DNA from 2 places in the Pseudomonas sp. EU05-FHT14B02 genome. Region 1 is predicted to be linked to the other one. Evidence: riboswitches for the same ligand, from Rfam matches in the RefSeq annotation. Region 1 holds a riboswitch; the other holds the start of a gene.
The links. A riboswitch is a leader RNA that binds a small molecule or an ion and turns the genes downstream of it on or off. The one in region 1 is predicted to bind cobalamin.
Positions count from the first base shown of each region.

Region 1 (4,355 bases):
CCCCGGGCCGGCTGAATGCCGACGAAGGTCAGGCCGAAACGCAGGCCGGCGATCATCATCCGCCCGCTGCGACACATCGGGTCGTCTTCCGGCGCCCCCCAACGTTCGAGTACCGCCACGCGATTGGCTTCAGGCAGTGCGTTGAACATCACGAGATAATCACCCATGCCCAGGCTTTGCTGGCAAGGACGCAGGTCAAGAGTATCGAGGTCGTTGCTGACGCTGCCCAGTAACTGCTGGATCAGCGCGGTGCCGCTGTCTGGTAACTCAGCCGGTAATGGATAACCTTCGGCATGCAACGCCTGCAGGATATTCAGCGCCGCTGCCGGGGTATCGAGGCCCACGCCATTGCCGATGCGACCGTCGCGGGTCGGGTAGTTGGCGAGAATCAAGGCAATACGTTTTTCAGCATTGGGCACCCGCGCCAGATCGATCCAGCGCCGCGCCAGTTCGGCAACAAAATCCATGCGTTCCGGCTGCGGCCGGTAGCAGACCACATCCGACTGGCTGCGCTCACTGCGCCACGCCAGGTCCTTGAAGCTGATCGGGCGGCTGATGATGCGCCCGTCCAGTTCCGGCAAGGCAATGTGCATCGCCAGGTCGCGGGGGCCAAGCCCCTGTTCACTGGCGCGCCAACCCGGTTCGTTGTCCTGGGCGCAAATCGCCTGGATCACCGGAATATTGCGGCGGAATGGCCGCACATGCGGTGCTTCCGGGCTGGACTGGGCAAAGCCGGTGGTGTTCAGAATCACCGAGACGCAGGCCTCATCGAGCCAGTCCTCGACCACGCAAAGGCAGCCGGGTTCTTTCAGGCTCGCCAGCGCGATTGGCAACGGATTCAACCCCGCTGCCTGCAACCGTTGGCAAAAAGCATCAATGAAAGCGGTATTCGCCGCCTGCAGATGGGAGCGGTAAAACAGCACCGCCGCCACCGGTTGATCGGCGTTCCAGTCGGCCTGCCAGTCGCTCAGTGCGGCAGAATGTTTGTGCGGATGGTAAATCGCCGTGCGTGGCAGGGTTTGCGGTTCGTCCCAGGTGTAATCACGCGCCAGCCAGCGATTGGCCAGACAGCGGAAGAAGTCGAGGGCGTTGCCCATGCCGCCCTGGCGCAGAAACTGCCAGAGCCGGTCGCGATCCTCGGCATCGACGGTGCTCAAGTCGCTGAGCTCCGGGTCCGGGCGATCATCACCCGGGACCAGAATCAGCTGCACGCCGCGCTGCGACAGCTCGACCAGACGCTCGATGCCGTAACGCCAATAGGCGATACCGCCGTGCAGCGAGATCAGAATGACCTTGGCGTGGCGCAAGACTTCATCGACGTACAGGTCAACCGAGGCGTGGTTCTGCACCTGCATCGGATTGGCCAGGCGCACGCTCGGGTAATCGTCGGGCAACTGCTGCGCCGCTTCGGCGAGCAGCGCCAGGCTGGAATCGCCGCTGCACAGGACCACCAGCTCGGCGGGGGTTTGTCCAAGGTCGGCAATGTTGTCATCCGACACGAAACCGCCGGGCTGGGTCCTGAGCAGGTGCATGGCTTACACGCTGAGCGCGGCGCGCAATTGCGCTTCGAGAACAGTGGCGTCCAGTTCCTGGCCGATCAGCACCAGGCGAGTGACTCGCGCCTCTTCGGCGCCCCACTGGCGGTCGAAGTGCTTGTCAAAACGCGTACCCACGCCCTGGATCAGCAGGCGCATCGGCTTGTTCGGAATCGCCGCAAACCCCTTGACGCGCAGGATGCCGTGCTGAACCACCAACTGGGTCAGCGCATCCAGCAGCAGGCTTTCGTCGGCTTGCGGCAGTTCGATGGAGATCGAATCGAAGGCGTCGTGATCGTGGTCATCATGATCGTCGTCGCCATCGTGATGATGGTCGTGGTGGCTGTGGCGGCTGTCGATGTGTTCTTCGGAGCCGACACCCAGGCCGATCAGCACGTCCAGCGGCAGGCGACCACTGCTGGCTTCGATGATTTTCACCGCTGGCGGCAACTCCTCGGCGACTTCCAGGCGCACACGGGCCAGGTCCGTCGGGTTGATCAGGTCGGTTTTGTTGAGGATTACCAGGTCAGCGCTGGCCAATTGGTCAGCGAACAGTTCGTGCAGCGGCGATTCGTGGTCCAGGTTCGGGTCGAGTTTGCGCTGGGCGTCGACCTGATCCGGGAACGCGGCGAAGGTGCCGGCGGCCACGGCCGGGCTGTCGACCACGGTGATTACCGCATCTACCGTGCAGGCACTGCGGATTTCCGGCCACTGGAATGCCTGCACCAGCGGTTTGGGTAACGCCAGACCGGACGTTTCGATGAGAATGTGGTCCAGATCGCCGCGACGGGCCACCAGTTCGCGCATCACCGGGAAGAATTCTTCCTGGACGGTGCAGCACAGGCAGCCGTTGGCCAGTTCATAGACACGGCCATTGGCTTCTTCTTCGGTGCAACCGATGGAGCATTGCTTGAGGATTTCGCCGTCGATGCCCAACTCGCCAAATTCGTTGACGATCACCGCGATGCGGCGACCCTGGGCGTTGTCGAGCATGTGCCGCAGCAGCGTGGTTTTACCCGAGCCGAGAAAGCCTGTAACGATGGTGACGGGGAGTTTGGCCAGTGTTTTCATCGGATGCCCTATGGCTAAGCTGGCGGGCATACGGGACGACAACCGGCAACGCGCACGCGCGTGCCTGAAGAGTTCGCCACCGGATCACCCCGCCCGGTTGAAAGTGAGAATCTGTGACGAGGCAGGTCTCCTGGCTGACGGTGTGCCGGGCTTGAGCCTGGCATTCGCTGCGCCTTCCCGCCGGCCCCATGGATTGAGTCAGCAGTGGCGTGGCAACGAACATCACCGTTCACAGTTGCGGGGGCAGCCGCGGCATTGACCGCGTTCCCTTCTTAGCTTCGACAAACGCCGAAGAACCTCGAAAGCGCAAGGCTACGCATGGTCTTGGGGCGGGTCAATGTTCATGCTGAGTTCTGTAGCGCCTGTAACGACGCCATCGCGAGCAAGCTCGCTCCCACAGGGGATGGGGTTCTTTGAGAAAAATGCGGTCAAATGCAGGAGCGAGCTCGCTCGCGATTGAGTCGACCCGGTTCCGAATTGAGAACCCCTGCCAATTGACGCCCAACCCCCGCCCATGCTCTCCTACACACCTTGTTACGGGTGCCCTTCACAGGGTGAAACGGGAAACCGGTGAATCATGTGCTTTACTCTTAAGCCATGTCAGTCCGGTGCTGCCCCCGCAACGGTAAGCGAGCGAAGCGTCAGATCCACTGTGCCACTGCGGCATGGGAAGGTGATGCTTTCAGGTCCAGGCGCAAGCCTTTGCCCCTCGTGAGCCCGGAGACCGGCCCGCAACACAAAGTGACCAGTACGATCACTGAACCAACAAACCCGCGGTGGGCGGGCGCTGTTTGAAACCTTGCGCGCCTGGTCGTGCGGGTTTTTGCATGCGCTCTTATTCCCCGCTGACAGACCAGAGGGAAACGCCATGTCGATCATCAGCAGCGCCGAACACACAGCCGCGAGCACCACTTCAACCCTGACCCAACGTCTGGCAGCCGCCGTCTGCGCGTCGATCCTGGGCGCGTGCCTTGTGTATTTCGCCGGTTTCTCGCACATCGAAGCGGTGCACAACGCCGCCCACGATACCCGCCACAGCTCCGCGTTCCCGTGCCATTGAGAGCTGTCGACATGATCAAGCGTATTGTGCAAACCGCAGGTTTCACCGGGCTGCTGGCCGCCCTGTTGCTGACCCTGCTGCAAAGTTTCTGGGTCGCCCCGCTGATTTTGCAGGCCGAGACCTACGAAAAAGCCGAACCGGCCGCTGTTGAAATGCATGAACACGCCGACAGTGCGGTGTCTGCCCACACTCACGATGCACAAGCCTGGGAGCCGCAAGACGGCTGGCAGCGCGTGCTGTCGACCACCGGTGGCAACCTGGTGGTGGCGGTGGGTTTCGCCCTGATGCTGGCCGGCCTGTACACCTTGCGTGCGCCGACCAAAACCTCTCAAGGCCTGCTCTGGGGCCTGGCCGGTTACGCGACCTTCGTGCTCGCGCCGACTCTCGGCCTGCCACCTGAATTGCCAGGCACTGCCGCCGCCGACCTGGCACAACGGCAACTGTGGTGGGTCGGTACCGCCGCCTCCACCGCCGTCGGTATTGCACTGATCGTGTTCAGTCGTCACTGGCTGATGAAAGTCCTCGGCGCGGCGATCCTCGCCGTTCCCCATGTGATTGGCGCGCCGCAACCGGAGGTGCATTCGATGCTTGCTCCAGAGGCGCTGGAAACCCGGTTCAAAATCGCTTCGCAACTGACCAACGTGGCATACTGGCTGGCCCTGGGCCTGATCAGCGCCTGGTTGTTCCGT
Region 1 covers NZ_JBYTDD010000035.1:75,633-79,987, reverse strand. Annotated here, with positions in the region: partial or broken gene cobN (cobaltochelatase subunit CobN) at 1-1,532, opposite strand, end outside; gene cobW (cobalamin biosynthesis protein CobW) at 1,536-2,606, opposite strand; cobalamin riboswitch at 2,710-2,922, opposite strand; cobalamin riboswitch at 3,128-3,353, shown strand; gene AC3WTM_RS26080 (CbtB domain-containing protein) at 3,475-3,666, shown strand; gene AC3WTM_RS26075 (CbtA family protein) at 3,678-4,355, shown strand, end outside.

Region 2 (4,355 bases), on a different contig from region 1:
ACGGTGACGTACAGCTTGCTGCCGTCCTTGCTGGCGATGACGTTCTTGGTCCAGTGGTGATTCAGCAGGCCGCCCGGCAGGTCGACCACTTTTGCCGGCGGTGACTTGATCTGCGTATCACCACTTTCATAGTGAAAGCGCAGCAGGCGATCAGTGTCGGCCACATACAGGTCATTGCCGACCAGGGTCATGCCGAAGGGCGAGTTGAGGTTTTGCAGAAATACCGTGCGGGTTTCCGCGACCCCATCGTGGTCCTTGTCGCGCAGCAAGGTGATGCGGTTGGCGCTGGGCACCCTGGCTCCGGCACGCCCCATGAATTTCTTCATGAGCCAGCCGCGAATGCCTTTGCCGTCTTCGGGTTTGGGGGGAGCATTGGTTTCCGCTACCAGTACATCGCCATTGGGCAGCACATAAAGCCAGCGCGGGTGATCCAGGTCTTCGGCAAAAGCGGTCACTTGGGTGCCATTGGCGGCGATGGGCTTCGCACCCTGCGGCCAGCCAATGGCCGGGGCGATGTTCACGGTCGGGATCAGCGTTCTGTCGGGTTCTGGCAGTTGAGGAGAAGGACCGGTGCCGTCGGAGACTTGCAGACGGGCGGTCCCGCCACAAGCGGCGAGCCCTCCGCAGAGCGCGATAACGAGAACGAGCGGGGGCGTGCGCATACGGGTCTTCCCCATGAGTGCCTTGTTCTAATCATAGAGGCGCGTTGTCGGCCGATGGTTCAACCTTCAGCCGCGAGCTTCCTTGAACAGCACCGCAATGCCGGGGTGATAGTTGCCGGCTTCGTTGCGCAACTTGCGGTAGGCATAAGGGAAATACCAGGCGACAGCGCAGGTGTGTTCCTTTTGCAGGTCGTCGACCATGTCCTGGAGTTCTTCCGGTGTGGCGCCCTGCTGGGCTTTTTGCGGGGCGACGAACAGGCAGCCGAGTTTCAGGTCGCTGGCGTGGCTCAGGCGCTTGGCATCGCTGGCGATGTCGAGCAGGGCCTGGGTCAAGTTGAGGCTGTTGACCCGTGGCCAGCGTTGGCTGGTCTGGATGTAGGCGCGGGTTTCGGGTGAAGCCAGGAGCAGGTCGGCGCGGCTGTTGCGTTCGCCTTCTTCGGTCTGCTTGCGGGTTGGCGTCTGTTGCAGCGTGACCATCTCGGCCATCCAGGCGGCGGCAGACAGTAGTCCGAGATTGGCCTTCTCGTCGTGCCAGTATGGTGTGTCGCCATCACCGCGGACGGCGTTGTAACGGTCGATGCATTCGAACCAGCGTTCGAGCACCGGGCGCAGGAATTCCAGCTTTGGATTGCTGATGATCATGCCTTGCATGGGCTCACCCTTGTTGTTGTGTTGTGAGTTTGTGGCTCTTTGATATCACTGCTGGGAGTGTGGCACAAGATTGACGTCAGTTTATTGGTTGATGGCAGTTATTCGGTCGATGGCCTCCCGGCTTTAATTGACGCTCCACCCCCAACCCTCTAACCTTCGCGGCTTGTTTCAGGTGCTCTGTGGCTTGGGTCGACAGAGTGAAACAGGGAAGCCGGTGAGTGAGTCCTTCTGTTGGTCGAAGGCCCGCAATTCCGGCGCTGCCCCCGCAACGGTAAATGAGTGAAAACTGTGTGTGATGCCACTGTGTCGATTTGATGCGGGAAGGCGCACGGTCTGGCCCCGCGGCCACTCATGAGCCCGGAGACCGGCCTGATTCATCCAGCGGCATCACGGTGGGCGATGCCAGGCTTGTTGCCTTCTATTCTTGTGCCTGCCCGCCGTTATTCCTGCCTCAACGGAGAGCTCCCCCCATGACTGATACCCCCGATCGTGACGAACGCCACCTGGCGCGCATGCAGCGCAAAAAAGCCGTGATCGACGAGCGCATCGCCAATTCCCCGAACGAATGCGGCCTGTTGCTGGTGTTGACCGGTAATGGCAAAGGCAAGAGCAGTTCGGCCTTTGGCATGCTCGCCCGCGCCATGGGGCACGGCATGCAATGCGGCGTGGTGCAGTTCATCAAGGGCCGCAACAGCACAGGGGAGGAGTTGTTCTTCCGGCGCTTTCCCGAGCAGGTGCGTTTTCATGTGATGGGCGAAGGCTTTACCTGGGAAACCCAGGACCGCCAGCGCGACATCGCCGCCGCCGAAGCCGCCTGGGCGGTGTCGCAGCAACTGTTGCGCGATCCGTCCATCGGTCTGGTGGTGCTCGATGAGCTGAATATCGCCCTCAAACACGGCTACCTCGATCTCGATCAGGTGCTCAGCGACTTGCAGGCCCGACCGCCGATGCAGCACGTGGTGGTCACCGGTCGTGCCGCCAAGCCGGAGATGATCGAGATGGCTGACACCGTCACCGAAATGGGCGTGATCAAGCACGCCTTTCAAGCCGGGATCAAAGCGCAGAAAGGCGTCGAATTGTGAGTCAGCCTCGACACTGTCCGGCGGTACTGATTGCCGCGCCGGCCTCCGGCCAGGGCAAGACTACCGTCACCGCGGCACTGGCCCGATTGCATCGCAATCAGGGGCGCAAGGTCCGAGTGTTCAAGTGCGGGCCCGACTTTCTCGATCCGATGATCCTCGAGCGCGCCAGCGGTGCGCCGGTGTATCAGCTGGACATGTGGATGGTTGGCGAGCAGGAGAGTCGCCGGTTGCTTTGGGAAGCCGCCGCTGAAGCCGACCTGATCCTGATCGAAGGCGTCATGGGGTTGTTCGACGGTACGCCGTCGAGCGCCGATCTGGCGCGGCATTTCGGTGTGCCGGTGCTGGGGGTGATCGATGGCACCGCCATGGCCCAGACCTTTGGCGCATTGGCCCTGGGGTTGGCGCGTTATCAGCCGGACTTGCCGTTCGCCGGCGTGCTGGCCAATCGTGTCGGCACGCTGCGCCACGCGCAACTGCTCGAAGGCAGCCTGACTGAAGGTTTGCGCTGGTACGGCGCGCTGTCCCGGGAAACCGGGATCGAACTGCCGAGCCGGCACCTGGGGCTGGTGCAGGCCAGTGAGTTGAATGATCTCGACCTGCGCCTCGACGCGGCAGCCGATGCCCTGGCCAGCAGTTGCGAGGTCGCGCTGCCACCGGCAGTCGAATTCGCCGCACCTGATGTGATCGCGGCCGAACCGCTGCTGGCCGGCGTGCGCATTGCCGTCGCCCGCGATGAAGCCTTTGCGTTCACCTACGGCGCGAGCCTGGATCTGCTGCGGGCGATGGGCGCCGAATTGTCATTCTTCTCGCCGATCCGTGACTGTGTGTTGCCGCAGGCGGACAGCCTGTATCTGCCAGGCGGTTACCCGGAACTGCACCACGTTGCACTGGCGCAAAACACCGCGATGCTCGATGCGATCCGCGCCCACCACCAGGCAGGCAAACCGCTGCTCGCCGAGTGTGGCGGCATGCTGTATCTGCTCGATTCCCTGACCGATGTCGAGGGTACTCGCGCCGAACTGGTTGGCCTGCTCAGTGGTGATGCAGTGATGCAAAAGCGCCTGGCGGCGCTGGCGTTGCAGGCGGTGGAACTGCCGGAAGGTTTGCTGCGTGGGCACACCTACCATCATTCGCTGACCACCACTGAACTGGTGCCGATTGCCCGTGGCTTGAGCCCTAACGGCGGGCGAGGGGCAGAAGCGGTTTATCGTGAGGGGCGGATGACGGCCTCTTATGTGCATTTCTATTTTCCGTCCAATCCGTCGGCGATTGCCGCACTGTTTGCGCCTGACCAAAACCCTGTGGGAGCGGGCTTGCCCGCGAAGAGGCCATGACGGATAACGCATTTTGCGAAGCCGAACGCGCGGCGGTGTACCGCGCCATCGCCGAGCGCCGCGACATGCGCCACTTCAGCGGCGGCACCGTCGAGCCCGAATTGCTCCGTCGCCTGCTCGAAGCCGCGCATCAGGCACCCAGTGTCGGCCTGATGCAGCCCTGGCGCTTCATTCGCATCAGCGATCGCGCCTTGCGCGGGCAAATCCAGGCCCTGGTAGAAGAAGAACGCATTCGCACCGCCGAAGCCCTTGGCGAGCGCAGCGATGAGTTCATGAAGCTCAAGGTGGAAGGCATCAACGATTGCGCCGAGGTGCTGGTCGCCGCACTGATGGACGACCGCGAGCAGCATATCTTCGGCCGCCGCACGCTGCCGGAAATGGACATGGCTTCGTTGTCCTGCGCGATCCAGAACCTGTGGCTGGCGTCCCGTGCCGAAGGGCTGGGTATGGGGTGGGTGTCGCTGTTCGAACCACAGGCACTGGCGGACCTGTTGAGGTTGCCGCTGGGTGCCAAGCCGTTGGCCGTGCTGTGCCTGGGGCCGGTGAGGGAGTTCTATCCGGCGCCGATGCTGGTGCTCGAAGGCTGGGCGCAGGCGCGTCCGCTACATGAATTGCTGTATGAAAAT
Region 2 covers NZ_JBYTDD010000044.1:10,697-15,051, forward strand. Annotated here, with positions in the region: gene AC3WTM_RS28270 (PQQ-dependent sugar dehydrogenase) at 1-662, opposite strand, end outside; gene AC3WTM_RS28275 (hypothetical protein) at 729-1,313, opposite strand; cobalamin riboswitch at 1,467-1,700, shown strand; gene cobO (cob(I)yrinic acid a,c-diamide adenosyltransferase) at 1,784-2,395, shown strand; gene AC3WTM_RS28285 (cobyrinic acid a,c-diamide synthase CobB) at 2,392-3,729, shown strand; gene bluB (5,6-dimethylbenzimidazole synthase) at 3,726-4,355, shown strand, end outside.
Region 2: linked by a shared signal. The riboswitch ahead of cobO (cob(I)yrinic acid a,c-diamide adenosyltransferase) and the one ahead of cobW (cobalamin biosynthesis protein CobW) in region 1 are both predicted to bind cobalamin.